One region of the Pseudomonas sp. H2_D02 genome, then DNA from elsewhere that is predicted to be linked to it. Evidence: predicted binding sites of a transcription regulator. Region 1 holds the regulator's gene; each other region holds the start of a gene.

Region 1 (3,340 bases):
TGGGCAACCTGGCCTACTTCGAACAACTGCAAACCGCGGGCGACACCAAGCCTGTACAGGGTTATGGGGTTACCATCCAGTATCACGCCGCCCAGGACCGCGTTGTCCTGATCGACCGCGCCAAGGTTGTCGACAAGGACAACAACGTGACCCAAGGCGAGAAAATCGTCTATGACACGGTCAAGAAACTGGCCAGCGCGGGTCGTGCCACTGGCAGCAAGGTCACCGAGGCGCGTCCGCGTATCGACATGGTGATCCAGCCGAAAAAGAAAACCGACGAGCAAAAGGCCCAGTAATGGCAACTCTGAAAGCCCAACACCTGGCCAAGAGCTACAAGAGCCGCCAGGTTGTGCGCGATGTCAGCCTGTCCATCGAGAGCGGCCAGATCGTTGGCCTGCTCGGCCCCAACGGCGCGGGCAAGACGACCTGCTTCTATATGATCGTCGGCCTGGTCCAGGCCGATCAGGGCCGCGTCCTGATCGACGACCTGGACGTCAGCCACCAGCCGATGCACGGCCGGGCGAAGGCCGGGATCGGCTATCTACCGCAAGAAGCCTCGATCTTCCGCAAACTGTCGGTTGCCGACAACATCATGGCCATCCTCGAGACCCGCAAGGAACTCGACAAGGCCGGCCGTCGACAGGAACTGGAAAGCCTGCTGCAGGAATTCCACATCAGCCACATTCGCGACAACCTGGGCATGAGCCTGTCCGGTGGCGAACGTCGCCGCGTGGAAATCGCCCGTGCCCTGGCCACCGCGCCGAAATTCATCCTCCTCGACGAACCGTTCGCCGGCGTGGACCCGATTTCGGTCGGTGACATCAAGCAGATCATCCATCACCTCAAGGCCAAGGGGATCGGCGTGCTGATCACCGACCACAACGTGCGCGAGACGCTGGATATCTGCGAGACCGCCTACATTGTCAATGACGGCCAGTTGATTGCCGAAGGCGACTCCGCGACTATCCTGGCCAATGAACTGGTCAAGGAAGTGTATCTGGGTCACGAGTTTCGCCTGTAAGCGCAGATGTCTGGTGCATCGCCGGGCGTCGCCAATTTTATTGTGGCGACGCTCTAGGCAAACACCTCAGTTTCAGGCATATAATTTGCTTAAGTTTGGCGCTCCGGCGCCCTTGTAGTGGATGGCGCATGTGCGGCCGGCGAATAAGGTGTTAAGCCCCTGCCATGAAACCATCGCTAGTCTTGAGAATGGGCCAGCAGCTGACGATGACGCCGCAGCTGCAACAGGCCATCCGCCTGCTCCAATTGTCGACCCTGGACCTGCAACAGGAAATCCAGGAGGCCCTGGAGTCCAATCCGATGCTCGAACGCCAGGAAGAAGGCGACGACTTCGACAACTCCGATCCGCTGGCCGACAACGTCGAACAGAAAACCCCTGCCGAAATCCCGGAACCGTCCTATCAGGAAGCCGCCCCGACGGTGGATAACATCGAGGACGGCGAGTGGAACGAACGCATTCCCAACGACCTGCCCGTGGATACGGCATGGGAAGACGTCTACCAGACCAGCGCCAGCAGCCTGCCAAGCGGCGATGACGACGAGTGGGACTTCACCACCCGCACCTCCGCCGGCGAAAGCCTGCAAAGCCACTTGCTGTGGCAACTGAACCTGGCGCCGATGTCCGACACCGATCGCCTGATCGCCGTGACCCTGATCGATTGCATCAACAACCAGGGCTACCTGGACGAGACACTCGAAGAAATTCTCGAAGCTTTCGACCCCGAGCTCGACATCGAGCTGGATGAGGTCGAGGCGGTCCTGCACCGCATCCAGCAGTTCGAACCCGCCGGCATCGGCGCCCGCAGCCTGGGCGAATGCCTCTTGCTGCAACTGCGCCAGTTGCCCGCCAAGACACCGTGGCTGGCCGAAGCCAAGCGACTGGTCACCGACTACATCGACTTGCTGGGCGGCCGCGACTACAGCCAACTGATGCGGCGCATGAAACTCAAGGAAGACGAGCTGCGCCAAGTCATCGAGCTGGTGCAAAGCCTCAATCCACGGCCCGGCTCGCAGATCGAATCCACCGAGCCTGAATACGTTGTCCCCGACGTGATCGTGCGCAAGCACAATGATCGCTGGCTGGTGGAGCTCAACCAGGAATCGGTGCCGAAACTTCGGGTCAACGCCCAATACGCCGGTTTCGTAAAACGCGCCGACACCAGCGCCGACAACACGTTCATGCGCAACCAGTTGCAGGAAGCGCGCTGGTTCATCAAGAGCCTGCAGAGCCGCAACGAAACCCTGATGAAAGTGGCGACCCAGATCGTCGAGCATCAGCGCGGCTTCCTGGAATACGGTGATGAAGCGATGAAACCGTTGGTCCTGCATGACATTGCCGAGGCAGTGGGCATGCACGAGTCGACGATTTCACGGGTGACCACCCAGAAATTCATGCATACCCCGCGGGGAATCTATGAATTGAAATATTTTTTCTCCAGCCATGTCAGCACCTCGGAAGGCGGCGAATGCTCGTCCACGGCCATCCGCGCGATCATCAAGAAACTGGTCGCCGCGGAAAATCAGAAAAAGCCGTTGAGTGACAGCAAGATCGCTGGTTTACTGGAGGCACAAGGCATTCAGGTGGCCCGCCGTACCGTCGCCAAATACCGCGAATCCCTCGGGATCGCACCTTCGAGCGAACGCAAGCGGTTGATGTAACAGGCCACGCCACAGCGTTCCAGTGGCAGGCAACCCAGCCTGCCGCTTTATGCACTGGCAACGAAGGAGAAGCTGTATGCAAGTCAACATCAGTGGACACCAACTGGAAGTGACCGAACCCCTGCGCACCTACATCGGCGAAAAACTCGACCGATTGGAAAGGCATTTCGACAAGATCACCAACGTGCAAGTCACGATGTGCGTCGAAAAACTGCTGCAGAAAATCGAAGCCACGCTGCATATTCCCGGCGGAGAAGTGGTTGCCAACGCAGAGCACACAGACATGTATGCCGCGATTGACCTGCTGACCGACAAGCTGGATCGCCAACTCAAAAAGCATAAGGAAAAGACCCAGAGCCTCCTCCAGGGCGCAACCGGTCGTTAACCCCCCCAATCCATGATCCGACTAGAAACCATCCTGACCCCCGGCCGTTCCCAAGTGAACGCGCCGGGCGGCAGTAAAAAGAAAGCCCTCGAACAAATCGCCAACCTGATCCACCGCGAAGTGCCGGATCTGGAAATGCAGGATGTCTTCGAGGCACTGGTTGCCCGTGAAAAACTCGGTTCCACCGGTTTTGGCAACGGCATTGCCATCCCCCATTGCCGCCTCAAGGGCTGCGCCTCGCCTATCAGCGCGCTGCTGCACCTTGAAGCCCCCATA
Region 2 (3,340 bases), 2.8 Mb from region 1:
CCGCTCGTTCAGGGTGATGGTGATGATGTCACCGACCCGGAAAGCCTTGCGGTCGCTGTACAGGTTCTGCTCGAAACCGGCCTGGTAGATCGAACCGTTGTTGGCCGCCGCCGGCAACGGTGTGCGCGGCAACACCGGAGCGTAGTACGGGTCATTGGGCCTTGGCGTTGGCGCGACACAGCCCGCCAGTGCGGTGATCCCACTCAATGCCAGAACAGATACGAAGCGATTCATGACCCTACCTCTTGGTGTTGCAGGCGACCCTGGGGCCGCCCTGTCTACGTAATGACGAATGTTGCGACGCGATTACAGGTTCTGCGTGACGAACGAGAGCATCTGGTCGGCGGTGGAGATCACCTTGGAGTTCATCTCGTAGGCGCGCTGGGTGGTGATCATGTTGACCATCTCCTCGACCGTGCTCACGTTCGATGTTTCCAGGGTGTTCTGCAGCGTGGTGCCGAAACCGTTCAGGCCAGGCGTGCCGATTTGCGGCGCGCCACTGGCGGCGGTTTCCAGGAACAGGTTGTTGCCCACCGCTTGTAGGCCGGCCGGGTTGATGAAGTCGGCGGTCTGCAGGTTGCCGATCACTTGGGAGGCCGGGTTGCCCGCCACGGTGATGGACACGGTGCCGTCGCGACCCACGGTGAAGGTCTGGGCATCGTTCGGGATGATGATGGCCGGCTCCAGGGCGAAACCACTGGCGTTGACGATCTGACCATTGGAATCGAGGTGGAAGGTACCGTCACGGGTATAGGACGTGGTGCCGTCCGGCTGCAGGATCTGGAAGAAACCGCGACCGTCGATGGCCATGTCCAGCGGCTGCTCGGTGGTTTGCAGGCTGCCGGCGTTGAAGTTTTTCTGGGTGCCGACGATGCGCACACCGGTACCCACTTGCAGACCCGACGGCAATTCGCTGTCCTGGGTCGACTGGGCGCCAGGCTGGCGTTTTACTTGATAAAGCAGGTCCTGGAACTCGGCGCGATCACGTTTGAAACCCGTGGTCGAGACGTTCGCCAAGTTGTTGGAAATGGTGGTCAGGTTGGTGTCCTGGGCGGACAGACCTGTTTTGGCAACCCAAAGAGCCGGAAGCATTCGATTCTCCTCGTACGCCTGTTTTTCGGCGCAGCGCTGTAATTAATGATTAGATCTGCAAGACCCGAGCCATGGCCTCATCGCCTTCTTTGGCGGTGTTCATCATCTTGACGTGGAGCTCGAATTGCTTGGCCAGGGCCAGCACCGAAGTCATCTCATCCACGGCGTTGACGTTGCTCGCTTCCTGGAACCCAGACACCAACTGCACGTTGGCATCGATGGGCGCCGGTTGGCCGTCCTTGGTGCGGATCGAACCGTCCAGGCCCTTGGTCATATTCTTCAGGTCAGGGTTGACCAGCTTGATGCGGTCCACTTCAGCCATCACACGCGGGCCTTCGCCCATGGCGCGGATGCTGATGGTGCCGTCCTGGCCGATTTCGATTTTCTGCTCCGGCGGCACGGCGATCGGCCCGCCATTGCCCATCACCGGCATGCCGTTGCCGGCCCGCAGCACGCCCAGGGCGTCAACGTTGAGGCTGCCGGTGCGCACGTAGCTTTCACCGCCGTCGGGGTTCTGCACGGCCATCCAGCCCGGCCCGCTGACCGCCACGTCCAGGTCGCGACCGGTTTCAACCAGCGCACCCGGAGTGAAATCGGTGGCGGGACGCTCGGACATGGCAAACGCCCGCGCCGGAAAGCTGTCGCCGAACACCGGCATCGAACGTGCCTGCTCCAGGTCTTTCTGAAAACCGTTGGTGGAAATGTTCGCCAGGTTGTTGGCATGGGCCCGTTGCGCCAGTGCGTTCTGGCTGGCGCCGGTCATTGCCACATAAAGGTACTTGTCCACTGTCGTTCCTCTGCATGCCGGACGTTTGCCGCCCACTGCTGTGTTGCACAGCCTTAAGCAAATTGCAGACCAACTTTTTTCTGGCGCGGATGGGCCCGATAAACAAAGGACTTGGGTGGATTGGAAGGAATCATGGAAACGTATCGAAGACGAAAAACCGGCGGTGTCATGCCGGTTGCGGCAAGTGTCCGCCGAAGCTACTCAACTGGCCCACCCTGTGGCGAGGGAGCTTGCTCCCGCTGGGCCAGTCCGACGCCTCGGGCGTAGCAGCCCCATACTTTTGGCGATTGCTGCGCAGCCGAGCGGGAGCAAGCTCCCTCGCCACGGAACGCCTATCTTCACGCGCCGGATTCTTTGCCCACCTCATACTCCCGCAACTTATTGGCAATGGTCGTATGGGAAACCCCCAGCCGCTTGCCCAGTTGCCGACTGCTCGGATGCTCGGAATACAAACGTTCCAGCACCGCTTTCTCGAAACGCCCAACGATCTCGTCCAAGCCACCCTCAAGGGAAAAATCGCCAAGGGGCTGACGCACGCCGTAATCCGGCAGGCGGATGTGCTCGGCTTTCACCTTCCCGCCATCGCACAGGGAAACCGCCTGGAACAGCACGTTTTCCAATTGCCGGACGTTACCCGGCCAATGGTAGTGGCTGAGGCGGTCCATGGCCGCCGGGGCCAGCCTGGGCAGTGCACAGCCGATCTGGCGACTGGCCTGGTCGAGAAAATGCTCGACCAGCGGGGCCAGCCCGTCGAGGCATTCGCGCAGCGGTGGAATGTGCAGGGAAAGCACATTCAGGCGATGGTACAAGTCCTGGCGGAATTCGCCTCGGGCACAGAGCTCGGACAAATCGACCTGGGTCGCGCAGATCACCCTGACATCCAGGTACACCTCTTCATCGCTGCCTACGCGGCGGAAGCATCCGTCCTGCAGGAAGCGCAGCAGTTTCACCTGCAGACGCGGGCTCATTTCCCCGACCCCGTCGAGAAACAGCGTGCCGCCCGCCGTCAGTTCCAGCAGCCCGAGCTTGCCTTCGGCCCGGGCCCCTTCGAAGGCGCCGGGGCCGTAGCCGAACAGCTCGGTCTCAGCCATGGACTCGGGTAACCCGGCGCAGTTGAGCGCCATTAATGGCGACTGCCCGCGCGGGCTCGCCAGGTGACAGGCGCGGGCGAGCAATTCCTTGCCCGTGCCGGTTTCACCTTCGATCAACAGTGGCGCGTCCAGCGGCGCCATGCGCCGGGCTTCCCGGACCACCGCTGCCATCACCTTCGAGCTCTGGAAAATACTGTCGAAGCCGCGCAGTTCCTGCTTGCGCACGTTATAGATGCGTTCGCCCACCCGATCAGCGCGGTGCAAGGTCAACACCGCGCCGGCCATGGCCTCGCTGTCGTCGTGCTCCGATTGCAGCGGTGCGATGTCGGCCAGGAACACGTCGCCCTTGACCTTGACCCGCAACCCGTTG
Region 3 (3,340 bases), 2.8 Mb from region 1:
AAAAGGGCGAAATTGCGCGTTCCAAAGAACTCAATACCTTGGCGATCATGCTCGCCGGCGCTGGTGGCTTGCTGATCTACGGTGGTGGGCTGGCCTTGGATCTGCTGGAAATCATGCGCCTGAATTTTTCGCTGCCTCGGGAAGTGCTGCTCAGCCCTGGGGCCATGGCGCAGTACTTGTTGCATTCGGGCAAGATCGCCATCGTGGCGGTGCAGCCAGTGCTGATCTTCTTGTTGCTGGCCGCTTTCCTGGGGCCTATTTCCTTGGGCGGGTGGTTGTTTTCCGGTAAGACCATGGCGCCCAAGTTCAGCCGAATGAATCCTGCGAGTGGGCTCAAGCGGATGTTCTCCACAACGGCCCTGATGGAGCTGTTAAAAGCGCTTGGTAAGTTTTTCCTGGTTCTTTTCGTGGCGCTGACGGTATTGCAGGCTGATATCGATGACTTGCTGCGCATTGCCCATGAGCCGCTGGAACAGGCCATTATTCACAGCGTGCAACTGGTGGGCTGGAGCACCTTGTGGATGGCCTGTGGCTTGATCCTGATCGCCGCCATCGACGTGCCGATCCAGCTCTACCAAAGCAAGCAGAAGCTGATGATGACCAAGCAGGAAATCCGCGACGAATATAAGGATCAGGAGGGCAAGCCGGAGGTCAAGCAGCGGATCCGCCAGCTGCAGCGCGAGGTCTCCCAGCGCCGGATGATGGCGGCGATTCCCGACGCCGATGTAGTCATCACCAACCCGACCCACTATGCCGTCGCGCTCAAGTACGACCCGGACAAAGGCAATGCGCCGGTCCTCTTGGCCAAGGGCAGCGATTTCCTGGCGTTGAAGATCCGCGAGATCGCCGTCGCCAACGAAGTGATGCTGCTCGAATCCCCGGCATTGGCGCGGTCGATCTACTACTCCACCGAACTCGACCAGGAAATTCCGGGAGGCCTGTACCTGGCCGTGGCCCAGGTCCTGGCGTACGTCTACCAGATCCGCCAGCACCGCGCCGGCAAGGGCAAGCGCCCCGAACCGCTAAAGGACCTGCCGATCCCGCCGGATTTGCGCCGCGATTCCTGATCCCGGCTAACGAAAAGCTCTGTGGGAACTGATGCTGCTCAATCAAGGCAATCGATGAACCCGTGGCGAGGGAGCTTGCTCCCGCTGGGCCGCGAAGCGGCCCCTTAAGCCGCGAGATGCAGAGCATCAGGCACTCCGCACCCGCCGGTTTACGACTGCTTCGCAGCCGAGCGGGAGCAAGCTCCCTCGCCACAGATACATCATTTTTCTCGAGCGGACCGCAGGACCGCGTGGGTGCAGGCTCTCCCACAGGGCTGGATGTACGTCAAGCCGCTCTATTTCAGCCTCTCGCAAAAGTTGGAAAGCTTCTTGCAATACCCCGCCTGCGCCCCTCTCGGGCGTCAAAAGTTTGCTTCACAGGAACGGGGAATATTGGTGGATCGCTCTCAGTTACTCAGCACCGCGCGCAGCAACGTCGTAGACCTCAGCCGGGGTAATCTGGGCGTGCCGCTGTTGCTGCTGGTCATGCTCGCCATGATGATGCTGCCGGTGCCGCCGTTCCTGCTGGACGTGTTCTTCACGTTCAACATCGCCTTGTCGATCGTGGTCCTGCTGGTCTGCGTATACGCCCTGCGGCCGCTGGATTTCGCCGTCTTCCCGACCATCCTGCTGGTGGCGACACTGTTGCGCCTGGCGCTCAACGTGGCGTCCACCCGGGTGGTGATGATTCATGGCCAAGAAGGCCACGCCGCCGCCGGTAAGGTGATCCAGGCCTTCGGTGAGGTGGTGATCGGCGGTAACTACGTGGTCGGTATCGTGGTTTTTGCGATCTTGATGATCATCAACTTCGTCGTGGTGACCAAGGGCGCCGGGCGGATTTCCGAGGTGAGCGCACGTTTCACCCTCGATGCGATGCCCGGCAAGCAAATGGCGATCGACGCCGACCTCAACGCTGGCCTCATCGACCAGGGCCAGGCCAAGCTGCGACGCTTGGAAGTGGCCCAGGAAGCCGAGTTCTACGGTTCCATGGACGGTGCCAGCAAATTCGTGCGCGGTGACGCCATCGCCGGCCTGTTGATTCTGTTCATCAACCTGATCGGCGGCATGGCCGTCGGCATCTTCCAACATGGCATGACCTTCGGCGATGCCGGCAAGGTTTACGCCTTGTTGACCATCGGTGACGGTTTGGTGGCGCAATTGCCATCACTGCTGTTATCCACAGCCGCTGCGATCATGGTGACCCGTGCTTCGGGCTCCGAAGACATGGGCAAGCAGATCAGTCGCCAAATGTTCGCCTCGCCCAAGGCCCTGGCTGTTGCCGCCGGCCTGATGGCGGTGATGGGCCTGGTGCCTGGCATGCCGCATTTTTCCTTCCTGAGCATGGCGGCCCTGGCGGCTGGCGGTGCCTACCTGTTCTGGAAAAAGCAGAATGTGCAAAAGGTCCAGGCGTTGGAAGAGGTCAAGCGCCAGCAGGAACTGCTGCCATCGCCGGCTCGCGCCATGGAAACCAAGGAGCTGGGCTGGGACGACGTGACGCCGATCGACATGATTGGCCTGGAAGTCGGCTACCGCCTGATTCCATTGGTCGACCGCAACCAGGGTGGTCAACTGCTGGCGCGGATCAAGGGCGTGCGCAAGAAGCTGTCCCAGGACCTGGGCTTCCTGATGCCGACCGTGCACATCCGCGACAACCTCGACTTGGCGCCGAGCGCCTATCGCCTGACGCTCATGGGCGTGATCCTGGCCGAAGCCGAGATCTACCCGGACCGCGAGCTGGCGATCAACCCAGGTCAGGTCTACGGTTCGCTCAACGGTATTACCGCCAAGGATCCGGCTTTCGGCCTGGAAGCGGTGTGGATCGAAATCAGCCAGCGCGCCCAGGCCCAGTCCCTCGGCTATACCGTGGTGGACGCCAGCACGGTGGTGGCGACCCACTTGAACCAGATTCTGTACAAGCACTCCAGCGAGCTGATCGGTCACGAAGAAGTCCAGCAACTCCTGCAAGTACTGGCCAAAGGCTCGCCGAAGCTGGCTGAAGAGCTGGTGCCGGGCGTGGTTTCGCTGTCGCAATTGCTCAAGGTGTTGCAGGCGCTGTTGGCAGAACAGGTACCGGTGCGCGACATCCGCAGCATCGCCGAAGCGATCGCCAACAACGCTTCGAAGAGTCAAGATACCGCCGCCCTGGTGGCTGCGGTGCGGGTCGGCGTATCCCGTGCAATCGTCCAAAGCATTGTAGGCACTGAGTCTGAGCTGCCTGTGATCACTCTGGAACCAAGGTTGGAACAGATATTGCTCAATAGTCTGCAGAAGGCAGGACAAGGCTCGGAAGAGGG
Region 4 (3,340 bases), 1.3 Mb from region 1:
CCCAGTGCGCTTGGCTTGCCATGGGTGATCCACTCGGCAAACATCCAGCCCAGCGCCGCCGCGGCGGTAGCGATCTGGGTGACCAGCATCGCCATGCCGGCGGTGCCGTTGGCGGCAACGGCGGAACCGGCGTTGAAGCCGAACCAGCCGACCCACAGCATGGCCGCGCCCATCAGGGTGTAACCCAGGTTATGCGGCGCCATTGGCGTGGTCGGGAAGCCCTTGCGCTTGCCCAACACCAGGCACGCCACCAGGCCTGCGATACCGGCGTTGATGTGCACCACGGTGCCGCCAGCGAAGTCCAGCACACCCCAGTCCCACAGCAGGCCGCCGTTACCGGACCAGACCATGTGCGCAATCGGCGCATACACAAGGGTGAACCACACGCCCATGAAGATCAGCATGGCGGAGAACTTCATCCGCTCGGCAAACGCGCCGACGATCAGGGCCGGAGTGATGATGGCGAAGGTCATCTGGAAGGTGATGAACACCGCCTCAGGGAACAGCGCCGCCGGGCCGGTCAAGCTCGCTGGCGTGACGCCGGCCAGGAAAGCTTTGCCCAGGCCACCGATGAAGGAATTGAAGTTGACGACGCCCTGCTCCATGCCGGTGGTGTCGAACGCGATGCTGTAGCCATAGATGACCCACAGGACGCTGATCAGACCGGTAATGGCAAAGCACTGCATCATCACGGAAAGAAGGTTTTTCGACCGGACCATGCCACCGTAGAACAGGGCGAGGCCGGGAATGGTCATGAACAGTACAAGAATCGTGGCCGTCAGCATCCAGGCGGTGTCGCCGGAGTTCAGGACGGGGGCTGCCGCTTCTTCTGCCATGGCCAGGCCAGGCATTGCGAAGGACAACAGGGCTCCTAGCCCTGCGAATTTACGCAGAGTCATATTGTTTTCTCCTGGGGCGTTGGGTTTGGCGGCTTAGATGGCGTCGGTATCGGTTTCGCCGGTACGGATGCGGATAGCCTGTTCCAGATTGACCACAAAGATCTTCCCGTCACCGATCTTGCCGGTGTTGGCGGCCTTGGTGATTGCCTCGATCACCCGGTCAAGATCCTTGTCGTCAATGGCGACGTCGATCTTCACCTTGGGCAGGAAATCGACCACGTATTCCGCGCCGCGATACAGCTCGGTGTGACCTTTCTGCCGACCGAAGCCTTTGACCTCAGTAACGGTAATGCCCTGCACGCCGATCTCGGACAACGACTCGCGCACGTCGTCCAACTTGAACGGCTTGATGATGGCAGTGACTAGCTTCATGAAACTTTCTCCCGAATTGGTGGACTTGCCCCAGGAAAACAAACCCGACTCAAGTCTAAGCGCAGTGCCTGGCTTTGTAACGCGTCGTCGGCCCAAGTTGCCCGACAGGTGCCAGTTAACCGATCCTGACGAAACTCCCCGTTTCGCCTGCTGCACTGCATTCGTCACAGCGACTGCATCAGTGCATGGGTCATCAGCCTCTAAGCAGAAACCTTGCCATCTGTGCCCAACCCTCCTGATTTCAACCCCTTACCCGTTGCATGCGGCGGTGTCGGGCCACGAAGCGCAACGATACGCACAACAACGGTGCGACAGCGCCCGGCCCTGTGCGCGAAAAGCGTGCATCCCTGCCTGGCGAATTGACTATAGACACTGCGTGATACACTGCCCGCCATTGTTTTCCAGGACACCTGCCATGCTTGCGCCCAAAGACCTCCTCGACGCCCTGAGCGGCCATGCCTCCCGCCTGTTGAGTGGCGACACGCCGCTGCCCAAAAGCGAAATCGAAAGCCAGTTCAAGGCCTTGCTGCAAAGCGGCTTCAGCAAGCTGGACCTGGTCAGCCGGGAGGAATTCGACAGCCAGATGGTCGTGCTGGCCCGGACTCGGGCGCGGCTCGAAAGCCTGGAAGCCAAGGTCGCCGAGTTGGAAGCGCGACTGGCTCCGACACAGGAATAAAAAGCCCCGGATCATTGCCAGGTGCGCCACGGACATTGGGCCGCGAGCCGACGTGATACGCCTGGCAGCCCAGGCGTATCACCCCAAGGGGTCAGAGACGGAAACGGCCGACCAGCGTATTGAATGACAGGGCCAGGCTGGACAGCTCCTGGCTCGAGGTATTGGTCTGGTTCGCCCCAGCGGCAGTCTGGGTCGAGAGATCCTGGATATTCACCAGGTTCCGATCGACCTCGCGGGCCACATGGGCCTGCTCCTCGGAAGCCGTGGCAATCATCAGGTTACGGTCATTGATCTGCGAGATGCCATCGGCGATCTGCTCCAGCGCCTCGCCAGTGGCCCGGGCCAAGCTCTGGGTCTCGGTCACCAGCGCCTGGCTCTTGCCCATCGCATCGACCGCGCTGTCGGCACGATCCTGTACCGAGTGGATCATGCTCTCGATTTCACCGGTTGATGCCTGGGTGCGCGCCGCCAGGGCGCGAACCTCATCGGCTACCACGGCAAAACCGCGGCCCTGCTCCCCGGCGCGAGCCGCTTCGATGGCCGCGTTGAGCGCCAACAGGTTGGTCTGTTCAGCGATCCCGCGAATCACATCCAGCACCTTGCCAATATCGCGCACCTGCACGGCAAGGTCCCTGACCAGCCCGGTGGACGAGGTGATTTCCTGGGTTGCATTGTTGATCGCCTGCACCGCGCTACGGGCCTGATCCCGTCCATTGCTCGCCTGCGAACTGGTCGACTGCGAAGCCTGCGAGGTGGAGACGGCATTGCGAGCCACTTCCTCGACCGCCGAAGTCATCTCGGTCACGGCTGTGGCCGCCTGCTGGATCTCATCATTCTGTCGGAGCAAGGCACGACTGCCATCGTCGGTGACCATCGTCAGCTCCTCAGCGGCGGAAGCCAACTGGTCCGAAGCGCTGGCAATCTGCTGGATGGTGGTCTTCAAGCTCGCCTGCATATCGCCCAGCGCCTTGAGCAACTGGCCGGCCTCGTCGCGACTGTTGCTGGTGATGTGCTGAGTGAGGTCGCCCTGGGCGATGCGTTGTGCGCAATCGACCGCCACGGCAATCGGTCGACTGATCAGGCGGCTGATAAACACGCCCAGCAGCAGCGCGGCGATAAACGCCACGACGATGCCGCTATACAACACGGTCTTGGCCGTGACCTCCTGCTGTGTGGCAGCCTTGGCGTCTTCACCGATCTGGCGATCATTGGAGTCGATCATGAGGGTCAACTGGTCCATCACCTTGCGATAGGTCTTCTGCAGGTCACCCAGCAGCAGGGTGCGACCGTTCTCCAGGTCGCCAGCCGCCATCATCGCGACGTACCGCTGCACCATGGCCTGGTAGACCGGCCAGTCGCGAGCCATCTGGTCGCCGGCGATGCGCTCGTCTTC

The links. Region 1 encodes sigma-54, which starts transcription at its own class of promoters, with help from an activator protein. Its sites were predicted from a motif close to ANTGGCATNNANNTTGCTNT; they were not measured.
Region 2: a site for sigma-54 is predicted at 1,934-1,953, ahead of AB4N42_RS11275 (flagellar basal body rod protein FlgF). Genes of this name have one in related genera too.
Region 3: a site for sigma-54 is predicted at 1,364-1,383, ahead of flhA (flagellar biosynthesis protein FlhA). Genes of this name have one in related genera too.
Region 4: a site for sigma-54 is predicted at 1,473-1,492, ahead of glnK (P-II family nitrogen regulator). Genes of this name have one in related genera too.

Annotation. Positions count from the first base shown of each region.
Region 1 is NZ_CP162816.1:5,950,826-5,954,165, forward strand. Features, by position in the region: gene lptA (lipopolysaccharide transport periplasmic protein LptA) at 1-296, shown strand, start outside; gene lptB (LPS export ABC transporter ATP-binding protein) at 296-1,021, shown strand; gene AB4N42_RS27300 (RNA polymerase factor sigma-54) at 1,186-2,679, shown strand; gene hpf (ribosome hibernation-promoting factor, HPF/YfiA family) at 2,756-3,064, shown strand; gene ptsN (PTS IIA-like nitrogen regulatory protein PtsN) at 3,077-3,340, shown strand, end outside.
Region 2 is NZ_CP162816.1:2,420,488-2,423,827, reverse strand. Features, by position in the region: gene flgH (flagellar basal body L-ring protein FlgH) at 1-234, opposite strand, end outside; gene flgG (flagellar basal-body rod protein FlgG) at 307-1,092, opposite strand; gene AB4N42_RS11275 (flagellar basal body rod protein FlgF) at 1,142-1,879, opposite strand; gene AB4N42_RS11270 (sigma-54-dependent transcriptional regulator) at 2,218-3,340, opposite strand, start outside.
Region 3 is NZ_CP162816.1:2,469,161-2,472,500, forward strand. Features, by position in the region: gene flhB (flagellar biosynthesis protein FlhB) at 1-1,067, shown strand, start outside; gene flhA (flagellar biosynthesis protein FlhA) at 1,443-3,340, shown strand, end outside.
Region 4 is NZ_CP162816.1:927,344-930,683, reverse strand. Features, by position in the region: gene AB4N42_RS04145 (ammonium transporter) at 1-899, opposite strand, end outside; gene glnK (P-II family nitrogen regulator) at 933-1,271, opposite strand; gene AB4N42_RS04135 (accessory factor UbiK family protein) at 1,687-1,947, shown strand; gene AB4N42_RS04130 (methyl-accepting chemotaxis protein) at 2,039-3,340, opposite strand, start outside.